DNA from 2 places in the Alkalihalobacterium sp. TH-98 genome. Region 2 is predicted to be linked to the other one. Evidence: riboswitches for the same ligand, from Rfam matches in the RefSeq annotation. Region 2 holds a riboswitch; the other holds the start of a gene.
The links. A riboswitch is a leader RNA that binds a small molecule or an ion and turns the genes downstream of it on or off. The one in region 2 is predicted to bind cobalamin.
Positions count from the first base shown of each region.

Region 1 (7,875 bases), on a different contig from region 2:
TGCAATAAAATTTGGTTTTTTTCGTCGTAAGTTTGAATAAAATTAGTAGTAATACCACTGGTTTAGTTTTGTAAGGGCTTTCATTTCATGTTTTTTCTAAAACAAAACCTTACAAAACAATCGATTTTTTCAAAAGCCATATTCTGCTATTATCACCCCACGAATACCAACCGGTTAGTTAATGATATAACTACCCTAGACGTAATTTCTTTGTTATTTTAGATTATTAATTTAATCGACGATTTTGTACATATTTTTCGCTCGACAAACCTTATGAGATTCTTTTAGATATTTTGTCGATTAATTTAGATAAGAGAGAGAATCCCTTTTGTTTTATATGCCAAGTAAAGTCCGAGTGTACAAAATCTTTGTGAAAATAGGTCGAATTTTGACTAATAGTTTTTGTAGTTATTTGCAATATTCTCAGTTTTCTATAAAGTATTAACTATCTTAAAGGAAATCGCTTCAGATAAAACAGCCTAAATTAACTAAAAGAAAAACGAGATACCCTTATTTTGGGTCATCTCGTTCTTAACTTCTACTTCTCGTTTAGGAATTGAGTTATAGAATCCTTTTTTTCATTAAATACCTTTTTTCCTAAATCACTGAGTTCATCGATATATTTGACCTCATCAAAAGGGATTTCCTTACCTAATTCACTGTTAATACGAAGATAATGATCACCTAAGAGATGCTGACAGTGATAAGAAACTGATTCGGATGATAGATGCAAAGCTAAATCCAATAACTTAGGGGTCACTTTCATTGATGGTAAATGGAAGGGTAACCATTCCTTTATGCCCCAATCCATATTGTCGTCTTCTGTAAAATCAATATTTTGCTGTCCTGTACCAAGAGACATTATTCTAATATCATTTAACCCTTTTTGAAAAAAGTCCATCGCCTCAGTTACACAAACTAAAGACGGATTATTGGCCCACAGTCCTCCATCGATGGATAAATATTTATCTTTTACTTTATTAGGTGGAAAATAAACAGGCGCTGAACAAGATGACTGGACAGCATCCCATAGTTTCACTGTTAAATCACTAGTTTCAGGGTGTCCATAGTTCGACCGATGGACAAAGGGCTTGCCGTGGGTTAAATCCACCGCTGGTATTAGCAGCGGCCTTTCGACTTCTTCTAAAGAAACTTCCCCAAAGCCCTCTTGCAAGAACTGTCTTAGATACTCATCACTGTATACACTTCTAAATATTCCGACCTTCGTTTGCCGAACAAAAATTTTCTTACCATACTTTTTATAATCATCAAGTACGTCTTTCATTTCTTTCTTCAAGGAAATGGAAGCAGCTATGATCGCTCCTGTACTTGTCCCAGCAACTGCATCAAACAGATCCCCAACCACACAATCAAACTCTTCTTCAACCGCTTGTAAAATAGCAAGCGCGAATACACCGCGAATGCCGCCCCCATCAATACATAACATTTTCATTCTATTCACCTAAGCTTTTTATATATTGTCCCTTATTATCCCCTAAGTTGAAACAAAACAAAAGGAGATAACCTTACACAAGGTAACATTTTAATAATCATTCTTTAATTTGTTATTACGAATTATTTAGCTGTAAAAAAACAAAAAATGTTCTAAGGATATAGAACATTTCTGCTGTATACAATTATTATCCGATCTTCTCTTCAGTATCTTTACTTAATAAATGACGTTTATTCTGTATCGGTGAAAGGTCCTTCTTCTTTAAAAGATATAATAAGTGGTCAACAGGCATCGAACCATGGCCTTTACCATTTTCTAATGTAAATTGAACGATATTGCGATTTTGCCGAATGACAGTTAGTGACTTCGCTGAATTAAAATGGCCTTGCCTTTTTTCTGTAATCTCATATTCAGTTCCTAATTCAATTTTCATAAAGGGAATCTCCTTTTCCTTATTCTCCCCATTATCATTCCTATATTTATAGTTTTTATACACAAATTTTTCCAGCACCTATTATGAATATATATATTCAAATAGTTTTAATTGATCAATAAAATTAAGGAAATTCAAGAGTATATACACTTTTCACTCACTTATGTTTTAAGAGTGTTCTTATACAAAGCAAAAAAGAAGCCTTTATCAGCTTCTTTCTGCTCAAATAAATTAATCCCTAATCTGTGTACCTAAGTGAATATTTTTACCATAAAAAATTTCATCCATTTCAAGTTTTAGTTTATCCGTTATTTCTTCTACATCTTTTTTGTCTAATTTTTCTTTTGTGTATCCAAATAAATAATTATTAATGTCAAATTCTTTAAGCCGACATTTCGTATGGAAAAGATTTTCTTGATAAACATTTACATCAATCATATCATACAGACGCTTCACATCATCGGGTATGTAATTTTGAATAGAGTTGATATCATGATCAATAAATAATTTATTTCCATCAATATCTCTTGTAAAACCACGAACCCGATAGTCCATTGTCATAATATCTGTTTCAAGAGAATGGATTAAATAATTTAGTGCTTTCAGTGGTGAAATTTCTCCACAAGTTTGAACATCAATATCAGCTCTAAATGTACTAATTCCCTCAGTTGGATGAAACTCAGGATATGTGTGGACTGTAATATGGCTCTTATCAAGCCCCATTACAACTGCCTCTGGAAGTGGTCCTGGGGACTCATCAAATGACGATTCCGTTGGCACTTCGACAACCGGCCCTTCAGAAACTAATATTGTCACACTTGCTCCTTGAGGTACATAATCCTGCTTTGCAACATTTAATACATGTGCCCCAATAATATCAGCAACATTTTTCAATATTTTCGTTAGACGGTCGGCGTTATATTGCTCATCAATGTAATCAATATAAGCTTCCCGTTCTTCTTTTGTTTTTGTGTAACAAATATCATACATATTGAAACTTAGTGATTTTGTCAGGTTGTTAAATCCATGTAGTTGGATACGTTCTTCTGGAGTAAGTGACATCAATCCGTTCCCCCTTAACGTTTATTAAATCTTGTGATGGATCTTGAAAGTCTAACGTACAATACCCCGGTACTTGATGAATTTATACTAGTTTTTCTTAGGTTACCCATTCTTTACTATCTATATCAACCACAATTTTATTTACTGTGATAATAAAGTCTGAACAGTAACAAATCGATACCCTTTAGTTCTTAAGTCATCGATAATCATCGGTAACGCTTCTACCGTTCCATCAAGAAGACGGGCATCTGTTTGGAAGTTATGCTGCAATACTATCCCGCCCGGTGAAATATCCCGCTGGACTATTTCTAAGATTTCATCCCCTGATAACCCGCTCCAATCAAGCGTATCAACAGACCACATAATCGTTCGAAAGCCCATTTCATGTAGAATAAGTGCATCGGATTTGGTTATTGCTCCAAATGGCGGACGAAATAAATCTGGTTTTCTGCCGACCGTTCTCTCCATTATATTTTGAGTCTTTCTTATTTCTTCAATTACTCTACTCGTCATTTGCCGTGGGAGTACAGGATGGCTCCACGTATGATTGGCAATACCATGTCCTTCATTGACGATTCGTTCCATCACATCTGGAAATGCTTCTACTTGCTTACCCATTACAAAAAAAGTAGCTGGTACTTGTTTACTTTTGAGGATGTCTAAAATTTTAGGAGTATAATATCCATCCGGTCCATCATCAAAAGTTAAAGCCACTAGTTTTCTTGCTGGACCTCCACGATAAATAAAATTAGGGGCTGAACGAATATTCGTCGTAATGAAAGTCCGTTCGAGTTGTAGATTATAGGTTGCTCTCATTCCAAATTTCCGGGTAACATCTAGTAATGGCACAAATATATCGCCAGCGAATTCTATCGTTCGCGTCGATAACGGTTGACGTTTCCATTGGCCTGTCGCTCTGACAAAATCATCTGAATAGTTTTGTCCAACCGGTAGCGCAAAGCGAATATCTCCATAGCTAAAAACAACAGAACCATACTCCTCATTCCAATCAACCCTTACCCCAGTATGTTTTAAGAACAAGGACGGTACCATCAACTGACCATCTCTCATAATGTACTTTGTTTTTACAGGCAGATTGTCAATAAAAATAGGTGCTTCTGGTAATCTTGATTCTTGTGCATATGTTTGAGTTGAAAAAGATGTACTAATGAAAATCGCCATTAATATTATACAAAATATTTGCAAATCCACTTTCTTTGCCCTTTTACGATACAACACCATCTCTGATTGCATTTATGTCTCCCCTAGCTTATTAAATTCAGATTAGACGATGTTATATTTACCAATTTACTGCTTATTTATTTAATAAAAACTGTGGAGTTGATGAAAAACCACCACTCAAAAAAATTTATTTTATAATACTTTTAGATACTTTTTTAACACGTTCTCGGTCTTTAAATTCTCCTACAGGAACATCATTGTGCCTTCTAAATCCATTTCCATCAAAGCAATGGCTGATTTTATCTGTCATTCTTGCATCATTTACTAAGGAATTAATAAGATCAGGTGCATCATGTGGAGCTAAATCCTTATACCAGATACCTTGTGGGTAGGAAATTAACACACACTTATCCTGACATCGCCCATTACATTTCGTTCGTGTCGTATGGATCACGTCGTCAAGATTACGTTCGGAAATCTCTCTCCTTACTGCTTGTGTTAAATCCTCAGCTCCAGCCTTATTACAACTACTACCATTACATATCAATAGATGTTGTTTTGTCTCCGATAAATCCCATGTCGCCATTCTGTAACCCCCAGTTTTTTAGCGCTGTTAATTGTTAATATTCAGCTTAAATTTTCAAAAAAAATACTATGAAACTATCATTTTCATTCATGTTGTCCATAACTAGCTTCAATAACAAATTAACAACAGCCTTTTTTATAAAAGAACGATCATCGTTAATCTTCCTTCAGGAAAGGTTACAGGTGAGATGTCTATGTAATTTCTAAAAGTAATCAAACAAAAAAGCAGCTCTGCCCTAAAAAGAGGTCAGAGATGCTTATCATAATCCGAGAAATTACTAGTGGAACATTAGCCGATAAAAAATACGTCAATAAATATAGACAATTGTTCCGCATTCTAACCACTTCCCTAACAACCCCGTAGGTCAAACAGTGATGTTAAAATAGGTAGGTCTCCTGACTTAGGGTATTCCTTCCATTCCTTCCCAGGTATTTCCCAGTGGACTATCTGAAAGTTTCAGTAGTACTAACTACTGATACCCAACACAGTGGCGGGTCCGTGCCGGCATTAAACCGAACTTCCCTATTAAGCTTGTAAAAGCAGTCTTGCTTTTATCTAGCACCTATTTTCATTTATGAAGTTGATGAAGTCTATTAATCGATGACTTGAATTTATAGTAGTCATAATACGGTAAATTGTCAATACTTGTTTATTCTTGTGATGTTAGTAATTTCGGTCCTGTTTTTGTAATCGCTAATGTATGTTCATATTGAGCAGACCATTTTCCGTCCACTGTCCTTGCCGTCCATCCGTTATCGTCCATTTGACTATACCAAGTACCTTCGTTAATCATCGGTTCAATCGTTATGACCATTCCTTCTTTTAGGCGTGGTCCTCTGCCCGGTGAACCGAAGTGTGGAATTTGTGGAGCTTCATGTATTGTCGGACCAATCCCATGTCCTGTAAAGTCTCTAACCACCGAAAACCCTTCTGCCTCAGCATACGTTTGAATAGCATGACCAATATCGCCGAGTCTATTACCGTCTAATGCTTGCTCAATTCCTTTATATAATGAGGTCTTCGTTACATCCATTAACTTTTTCGTTTGATCCGAAACATTTCCTACTGCATAAGTCCATGCTGAATCGGCTAATCCACCGTTTAAATTAATGACCATATCAATCGTAACGATTTCTCCATCTTTTAACGGTGTTTTTCGAGGAAACCCATGGCAAATTTCATCGTTTATTGAGGCACAGGTCGCGTAGGGGTAACCTTTATAACCTTTTTGTTCAGGCGTTGCGTCATTTTTCTTTAAAAAATTTTCCACAAACTGATCAATCTCCATTGTCGTTATTCCGGGTTGGATCAGCTTCGCAATTTCCTTATGACAAGCCGCTAACAACTTGCCGGCTTCTAACATTTGATTGATTTCTCTTTCAGACTTCAATGTAATCATAGGATCATTCCTTTACAAATCAAATAAAATATAACTTTCACACGTAACTACACGTTAAAAACTCATTTATAACCTACAATAATTTAGTTTTCCACTTATGATGTGAATTAAAACATAAGATTACCTATACTATAATTATGCGATTAAATTAGAGACTGCTTAAAATTTTATATAAAGTAATGTTTTAGTCAAAAAAGATGACCTATTGTCGTTGGTCACTCACATTAACTTTTTTAAGCAAAGCAAAAACCAGAGTTGCCATGTGGCAACTCCGGATAAATCTTTACCCTCATTAATATAATTTACATAACTTTATTGTTTACTTAGGTGAGTAGCGGGCTCTTAGAATGATCTTTTTGCATCCATTCGTATTGTAGTAATCTTACTTTAAACAGAGTGATAGGGTCCAGATATTGTTCTGGATTAGCTTTTAATCGTTCTAACGTATTTTTTTTCTGTTGAATATCTTGTTGTTCTTCTTCAATGACCTCATGGATGACATTGAAAGGTTCACTATAGAACATTGTAATATCACGGTTTAGCCCTTTTTCAAATAATTCAAATTGTAAAATAAACTGGTTAGTTACCGTGTTTGCAATCTTTTCATAGTCCTCATTCTCAATAAGCTTCTTATACATATTACATAACATCGTTTTATTTGGACGAAGTGTTCCAAAAAGCTTTCCAGCACTTTTCAATACTAACTGAGACGGAGTCGAACGGTTTAGTATATTCATTATTTCTAATTGAACCCCGTTTGATAACCGGTTAGCATCACGACTCCAATCATCGAGCACTTTAAAATCACAATTTAGCTTCAACCGCTGTCCCCCATACATCCTATTAAAGCCTTCGGTCATTTCCTCCAAGTAGTCCTGACTCAAGTGAAATTCCTCGGTAGCCATTTCAATCCAGCCTTGAATGGCTTTCGAAAATCTCGGTAAAATCGTATGTTGGATATAGTTCTGAATTCTTTCATTCATTTCTTGATTAAGCTCGATATGAATTTTTCGGAAATCACTTTCTTCCTTAATAAGGGCTGAACAATCTCTTAATAATTTAGGGATTGTCATCTTAAGATCTAACTTAATATCTTCCTTAATCGTATGGTAGGAATCTTGAATGACTTTCATTTTTTCTTTTTCTAAGTCACTTAGTTGGTGAACAGCTGCATTTAACTTAGAAACCATGTCTTCTTTCCATAAAATGGCCTCGGTCATTTCGTTTTCCGTTTCTACTCTTCTCTTGAGTAAATAAGTAAGCGCTTCTCGAATGTAAAATAGTAAGCGTTGATTTCGTTGTGAAGTTCGCATTTTTTGGTTAAGAGCTTGTTGAATAAACTCGGTCAATTCTTCCACTTGTTTGCTGCTTTTATTGTGTTTTGAAAATGGGAAAACCTTTGCTTTCGGAAAATCTTCAGACAACCTTGTACGGATTTCTTCTACCATCTTCGTTACTTCTTGTTCATGATAAATTGCATCCGTTTTTAGTAAAAAGTGAACTGGTAAATGCGGAACATTCTCCTGTATTTTCAACAAGAGATCCCGCTCCCTTTCCGTAAAAAGAGTCGTAGCTGTTAGAACAAACAACAATCCATCAGCTAAATGCAAAAATTTATTCTGTTCTTTTTTATTATTTTTAATGGCTTCAAATGTACTACGATCAAAATCAGGAAAATCGATTAAATTTAATTTATTTTCTAAAAGGAATTTGTTGGGCATTTTAAATTGTACGAGAGATGTTTCTGAGGTTGACATATC
Region 1 covers NZ_JBYCKM010000038.1:70,991-78,865, forward strand. The annotation lists gene AC2VNP_RS13710 (CBASS cGAMP-activated phospholipase) at 539-1,453, opposite strand; gene AC2VNP_RS13715 (hypothetical protein) at 1,641-1,886, opposite strand; gene speD (adenosylmethionine decarboxylase) at 2,118-2,948, opposite strand; gene AC2VNP_RS13725 (polysaccharide deacetylase family protein) at 3,090-4,202, opposite strand; gene AC2VNP_RS13730 ((2Fe-2S) ferredoxin domain-containing protein) at 4,318-4,716, opposite strand; cobalamin riboswitch at 5,085-5,297, opposite strand; gene map (type I methionyl aminopeptidase) at 5,366-6,115, opposite strand; gene AC2VNP_RS13740 (GTP-binding protein) at 6,439-7,875, opposite strand, start outside.
Region 1: it holds a riboswitch for cobalamin, as region 2 does, so the genes downstream of both, AC2VNP_RS13730 ((2Fe-2S) ferredoxin domain-containing protein) here and AC2VNP_RS07800 (ribonucleoside-diphosphate reductase subunit alpha) in region 2, are expected to answer to the same signal.

Region 2 (7,875 bases):
CCATGTTTCAATCGTTTAATTGATCTTGCATTTAACCTAAGTTGTTTTTTTATTAATTCATATCCCGACGGAATCACTCGAACAACACATGAAGACAACGAAGACGTTTTTTTATACAAATAAGCTTCTTGATTTTCATACATATAAATAAGCCCGTTAATCTCCATTTTCTTAATTTTTTCGCAAAATAAATCCATATCTAAATCCTGGCTGAATTGAAGCATTCCATTTACGATTAAATGGCTGGAAGGCTCAATCGCTAAAAGAAAAGAATTTGTAAGTGTAAATTTTCCATTTTCAATTCTCGGTAATTCTCCTTCATAAGTCTCAATCATCATTGAACCGTTTGAAAAAAGCTGACTCACCTTGCCAGAGAGGTGAGCTGGGCAAAAAATCTTTCCACTCACCAGTAATTGTAAAAAGTCACCTTTTATATGCTGCCCTTGAACATTTTTGTCGAACATCACCATACCGTTCACAACTAATTGGATAGGCGCATTAATTGATCGTAAGTATGCTTCATCGATCATTAAAATCCCGCTATATAACTGATATCCATCAGGTACTTCAATACCTTTTCCGATGTTCCCAATATTTAAAGAAGTTACCAAATGTGCATTTTCCTTCCGATAAATAACTAATCCAACATTTTCAATTCGTTCAATTTTCTCAACACTTGCTTCTGATGCGTTCATTAAATTAAGTACACCAATATTTCCAATTGTTTGTTTCATGTGTTATCGCTCCTCAATAATTATTCTCAAACGTTTTATTGCGATATGAAGCTTGTAGCGTACAGATGAGGGAGGTATTCCTACCTGTTTACCGATTTCTTGACTTGATAAGCCTAACCAATACTTCTTAAAAATTAAATCACTTAAATCATTAGGTAAATGGGACAATAATTCAGTAATTTCAAGATGATTTCCGACTATATGTTGCACTGGAAAATCTAGTTCTTCCTCCCATGAGGTCGTTCGCTTTTCTTTTCTACGAGCATCAATCAACTGATTTTTCATTACTCGAAAAAACCATGCCCGCTGCTTATGCAAAGGCAGACTGTGAATTTTTTCTTCACTTAATAATTTGATAAGTGCCTCTTGCACAAGATCATTCGCCTCTTGTTCATGCCTGGCAATGGACCTGGCAAAACGATGAAGATCATCTTTTAAACTGTTATAAACATCACTCGCTTTCACTTACACCACTCACTTTAACTTATAAAATTTCACTTAAACTACGATTTGAATAAACTCAATTTTTTCATACTTCATAAGGATAACGAATGAAACGACCAAAGTGTTTGAAAAAATTTTTTTATATCTATAGTATTCTCACTTCAATTAATAAAAACAAAAAAGAATGTTAGCAACTCATTCGTTTAGACTAAAAATATAAGTGGTTCCCCTTAGTGAGTTTGTTGTTTCTCAGAGATGTAAGACACCCTTCACAAAAAATTCCCCCAAACTAATAGTTTGAGGGAATATGTAATCTTCTCTAAACCTGTTCTATCAACACGACTGGTCTCCACATGACTTGAGTGGTGATCGCAGACATAATGATGTAGCAGTCTGTAGTTTTTCAATTACCTACTCTACTACACATGCATCCGTTGAACAAACAACTCTACAAACTTTTCACAACGAATTTGGTCTTGGTCTTGTGGAGTTAATTCGACTTTTAAAGTTACTGCTAAGTCTGTATGAACAAACAACATATCACGGAAGTGGTCAACGGCTCCGCAATAGTTAGGATAAAACCGATCTCCTGTACCAAAAACACCTGTTTTTATATGTTTTGCATTCTTTGTTTCGATAGCTTCATATAAATGAGTCCATTCTTGTGGTATATCCCCGTCTCCCCACGTATACGTACCAATTGCGAGTCCATCGTAATGTTCAATTGTCGTGACCTGAAACTCTTCGATAGAATACAACGAAACATTTAAATTATACTTTTTAAAGGCTCGGTAAATCATTTCGCTTAGCTGTCGAGTATTTCCTGTAATTGATGTATAAACCATTGCAACTTTCATTTTATAATTCATCAAATCCGTTCGACTGACTCACTTTTGTATAGGTTCTTGATTTTTGTTCAAAGAAATCCGACTTTGTTTCATTCATCATTTCATCACTAAATATATGAATCCACGGCATAGGGTTATCTCGTTCTTCAAAATAATTCGCCAAACCTAGCTGACGAAACCGCTTATTCGCTAAGTATTCTACATATCTGTCATATTCTGATAAATCAATGCCTTGTATGCCTTTTAAAATGGCATGCGCCCACTCTTTTTCTAGTTCTACTGCACTGCCGATGGTTTTATATATATATTGAATGTTTTTTTCACAGTTGAGCTCTGGGTTTTCTGTCATTAAAATTCTGATAAATTGGGAAACAAAATATGCATGTTGCATTTCATCCCTTTGAATGTAACTGATCATCGTGCTCGTACGTAACATTTTCTGCTGACGGGCAAGGTTATAGAAAAACGCAAATCCTGCATAGAAATAAATGCCTTCTAGATTAATAGAGTTTACACATAAGGAAAATAAATTCTGTAAGGTAGGGTTCTTACGAAAGGATTCATACGACTCCAATATAAGCTCATTTCTTTTCTGTACTAATGGATCATCTTTCGCTTGATTAAATTGATCAATTTGCTCATCTAAAGGAATAAGAGAACTTAATATATAGGAATACGATTCATTATGGACCGCTTCTTGTTGTGCGATGACTGCAAAAATCGCTTTAAAACTAGGATCTGTCACATAGTCCATCACGTGTGTCATCGTCGGTGTTTGAAGACTATCGAGAGATGCTAATTGTGTATTAATTCTTAAAAAAATTTCTTTTTCTTTTATCGTTAACTGATCCCATTGTTTAATATCATCTTGCATATTAATTTCTTGAGCTTTCCAAAAGTTAGATAATAACACATGATAAAAATCATACATTTGCGGATACGCTATATCGTTCCAATTTAATATTCCAGATGACTCTCCATTTACGATGCCTGTTGACTTATTAGGGAATTCTGGGTTAAGTAATTTAATTTTTGTTAACTCACTGTGTATATTCATTTATGGTCCTCCTAAATCTCCTCTAGCTGTGACAAGCTTGACATTCATCCATTTCAGCTTGCGAAGTGCTTCGAACATAATAGGTCGTCTTTAGCCCTTGCTTCCAAGCCTCTAGGTGAAGGTTTAATAAATCTAACGCTTTTACATTATGTTGAACATATAAGTTAAAGCTAACTGATTGATCAATATGTCGCTGTCTAGCGGCATTCTGCTTAATACTCCACTTCTGTTCTATTTCATGTCGTACTTTTTGATAATACGGATACGTAATATGAGTTAACTCGGGTGCCGTTACGATAAATTTAAAGTTTTTCTTTTCTTCGGCATATTCCACAGCGTACAACGGATCAATCCCATCAGTTGAACCACCAATTTTAGCTGTTGACGAGTTAGGAGCAATAGCCATCATCCAGCCATTCCGGACGCCATATTTTTTTACTTCTTCTATCACGTTTAACCAAGGAATAGAATTGTAACCTTTTCGTTTAAAATAAGCCCCGGTGTGCCATTCAGAACCTTCGAACTGGCTATAGGCTCCTTTTTCCTTAGCGAGTTCCAGTGACGCCCGTATCGTATAATAGGCAATCGTTTCATACAGCTCATCTGCGTATTGAACGGCTTCGTGAGACTCCCAGTGTAAGCCTTTAATTGCTAATAAATGATGCCAGCCAAATGTCCCTAAACCAACGGCTCGATATTTTTTATTGGTTACTTGCGCTTGTCCCACCGTAATGGTATTAAGGTCAATAACATTATCTAGCATGCGCATTTGGATTCGGACTAACCGTTCTAATGCATTCGCCTTCACCGCATTAGGTAGATGAATAGATGACAGATTACAAACGACAAAGTCACCTGGTTTACGAACGATCACAATGTTTCCATCTTCATCTCGATATTCGTTAACGATTTGCGTTGCAGACATATTTTGAGTAATCTCGGTGCATAAATTACTACAAAAAATGGATGTACGCCCTTTAGCAACTATATGTTTATTTGGATTTTGACGATTTACTTCGTCCCTATAAAACATAAATGGAGTCCCTGTTTCTAGCTGAGCAACCATTATTCGTTTCATGACATCCATCGCTCGATATGTTTTTCGAGGCAGTAATGGATGGTTTACCGCTTCTTCGTATTTCTCCTTAAAGTACCTTCTATCTGTTTCATCATAAAAATCTTCTAACCCTAATTTAGCTCCTCTTTCATCTTGCCATCCCATCATTTCCTTTACTTGATGTGGACAAAATGTATGCCAAACTCCACTACTCTTTCCAGTTTCATCAACTTCTTGTAATTTCTCCATAAACAAATCTGGTACTGTTACACCTGTAAAAATATCATGTGCTTTTCTTCGCTCATCGCCGTTATTTGTTTTCAAATCTAAAAACCCATTCATAATATCCTTATGAAAAAGATCAAGATAAACAGCGACTGCCCCTTGACGTTGACCGAGTTGATCAACACTCACTGCTGTATCATTAATGAGGCGGATCCACGGAACAACCCCAGAAGAATTTTCTTTAAATTTTTTTATATCAGAACCCAGTGCCCGAACCTTACCGTAGTATACTCCTATCCCCCCTCCATCTTTACTTAACCTAGCGATATCCCAATTGTTTAAATAAATGCTATCTAACGAATCCTCTACTGTATCAATAAAACAAGACGATAACTGACCAAAACTCTTCCCTGCATTAGCTAATGTAGGCGTTGCCACTGTCATAAAAAGATTACTTAATGCCCAATAGGCTTCTTTTACTAGAGATAAGCGATTTCCCCCTTTTTCGTCCTGCATCAAGGTCATCGCAATGATCATAAAACGTTCTTGCGGTAACTCGTATAAGTTTTGGTCATGATCTTTTGCAAGGTACCGGTCTGCCAGTAGGAAAAGACCAATAAAGTTAAACAAGCTGTCACGTTCGGGTTCTATTTCCTCCCTCAGCTCGTTAATTTCTTCAATACTATATCGTTCTAATAATTGTTGCGAATAAATCCCCTTTTCAGTTAACATCTTGATAAGGTGATAAAAGTCACCATACTTTTGTGTTTGGTCATAGCCGCGGTTGTCTGACGCTTTCTTATATAATTCATTCAAATATAGAGTTGCTGCAACATACGTCCAATCTGGTTCATCCATTGAAATTTGATTTAATGCATAAAATAACGCTTGTTGGTTGGCCTCGTTTTCTATATCTGGACCGCTTAATTCCTCAATACGGTTTATTAGCTTCGTAACGTCTATCGAATACCGTTCAGACGCTTCCTTAATAGCTTTCACTATACTTGTGTATTGTGTTTCTATTTGTTTAATCATACTCAGCTCCCTTGGTGATTTTTTCGGTTAAAAAGCTAGATAAAATAAAAAAACTCTTCCGATAATGGAAGAGTAACTGTCGTAAAAACGGCACAAATTGACATATGTAAAGAAATTTTCTGCACCGTTTCGACTTCTCACCCCCCGAAGAAATGAAACTTTTGGAAAGAATAGGCAGGTCTCCTGACTTGTGTTTCTCTTTACTCTGAGCCTTCCCATATAAGCACCAATTAAGTGAACTTATACAGTGGTGACCTCATTTCATCCACACTTACAGTTGCGGGGACAGTTCTGGACTTTCACCAGATTCCCTATTAAGTCTATTATCAGACACCTATCATTCCATCATATCAATATTTAGTTAACTACAAACAAAAAAACACTATATATTGTATATAGTAAAAGAAAGTCTAGCAAATTTCAATCTTTTTTATAAATATATCATGTTATAGTCAATCTCATATTGGTTCTATGATTTAGTTATAGAATTGAGTTTATACGTTGTTTCTTCCGTTCTTGTGCATGGTTATATAACTCTTTTTCCTCTTCTGTAACAGGGACCACACCTGGGACTGGTACTGGAACACCTCGTTCATTAATTGCAACCATTGTTAAGAATGAGGTAGTGGTAATTGTTCGCTCTCCCGTTTGTAAATCTTCACATTCAACTTTTACGTAAATTTCCATCGATGTTCTTCCTGTTGAGACTACAACAGCCTCTAAATATAAAATATCTCCTACCTTTGCAGAAGAAACAAAATTCACCCGATCAATGGATGCCGTTACGACAACATGCTTGCTGTGTTTCATCGCAGCAATAGCAGCTATTTCATCTATTTGCGATAAAACGGTCCCTCCAAAAATAGTCTCTAGATGATTTGTATCAGCAGGCAGGACTAACTTTGTTTGGACGGTCCTTGATACATCAGTCAATAAGGTTGTTTTCATTAAAATCACTCCAATGTATTAATAACAGCGAAATTTAATTTAATAGAAGCATTTTAAACCAAGTGGGCTAAAATGCTTCATAAATTTTATTAAACAGGTTGTTCTTGAACGCTTCGTAGCTTCCTAGTGGCTTCGACCATATTTTTTAACGATGCAATTGTTTCTTCTTCACGACGTGTTTTTAAACCACAATCAGGATTCACCCAAAACTGTTCTTTAGAAATAACTTCTAAGCTCTCTTCTAGGATCGTACTAATTTCTTCAACACTTGGGACACGCGGGCTGTGAATATCGTAGACACCTAACCCAATCCCAAGTTCATATGGATTTTGTTTTAGAGATTGTATGAATTCACCATGACTTCTTGATGTTTCAATTGAAATTACATCTGCATTAAGAGCACCTATTGGCTAAATAAAATCATTGAACTCGCAATAGCACATATGTGTATGAATTTGTGTTTCATTTTTCACACTTGAAGTCGCTAACTTAAATGCTTTTACAGCCCAATTTATATATTCATTCCAATTTTCTTTACGTAACGGTAACCCTTCTCGTAAGGCCAGTTCATCTACTTGAATGATAGAGAGTCCTGCTTCTTCAAGAGCATCTACCTCTTTTCTAATGGCCAAAGCAATTTGATAAGCTACTTGTTTACGAGAAATATCATCACGAACAAAAGACCAGTTTAATATTGTCACAGGGCCCGTTAACATTGCTTTGACATACTTAGAAGTTAATTGTTGTGCTTCTTTTATCTCTTTAACTGTCATCGGTTTAGTCCACTCGACATCACCATAGATAATTGGAGGTTTTACACAACGTGAACCATAGGATACGACCCATGCGTAGTCTGTAAAGGCAAAGCCTTCTAGCTTCTCACCAAAAAATTCGACCATATCTGTACGTTCAAATTCACCGTGGACTAAAACATCAAGTCCAATTTGTTCTTGAATTTGAATCCAGCGAGCTGTTTCACTTCTCACAAACTCTTTATAAGCTGAATCTGTAATTTCTTGATTACGCCATGCTGTACGTGTACGTTTTACTTGATCTGATTGGGGAAAGCTTCCGATTGTTGTTGTTGGGTAATCTGGTAACTTCATCGTTTCTTGCTGCAATGATTGACGTTCCTTATATCTCATTGGACGACAAAAATGCTCTGGCCTCACTTGTGCTACAAGCTCTTTTACACGTACATTATTTCGATCATCATGTTGAGCTAAAGCATCTGTAGCTAGCATAATTTCCGACACACTTTTTTTTCCCCGACCATTCTCTATCACGAATATAGGATGTGATATGAGTTAACTCCTTAATTTTTTCATCAGCAAATGACAAGGCATTGGTAAGAGTAGGGTCCAGCTTTTTTTCAGACTGTGTTGTTACTGGTACATGTTGTAAACTGCATGAAGACTGAATCCATGCTTCTTTTACACCACTTAAGGATAAAATGGCTTGGGTATTAGTTGCTTTTTCTGCTAAACTGGCCCGCCATATATCACGGCCGTTTATAATCCCAATTCC
Region 2 covers NZ_JBYCKM010000020.1:3,370-11,244, reverse strand. The annotation lists gene AC2VNP_RS07820 (hypothetical protein) at 1-734, opposite strand, end outside; gene AC2VNP_RS07815 (RNA polymerase sigma factor) at 738-1,199, opposite strand; gene AC2VNP_RS07810 (flavodoxin domain-containing protein) at 1,598-2,035, opposite strand; gene AC2VNP_RS07805 (ribonucleotide-diphosphate reductase subunit beta) at 2,037-3,083, opposite strand; gene AC2VNP_RS07800 (ribonucleoside-diphosphate reductase subunit alpha) at 3,106-5,400, opposite strand; cobalamin riboswitch at 5,557-5,753, opposite strand; gene AC2VNP_RS07795 (acyl-CoA thioesterase) at 5,881-6,348, opposite strand; partial or broken gene metE (5-methyltetrahydropteroyltriglutamate--homocysteine S-methyltransferase) at 6,438-7,875, opposite strand, start outside.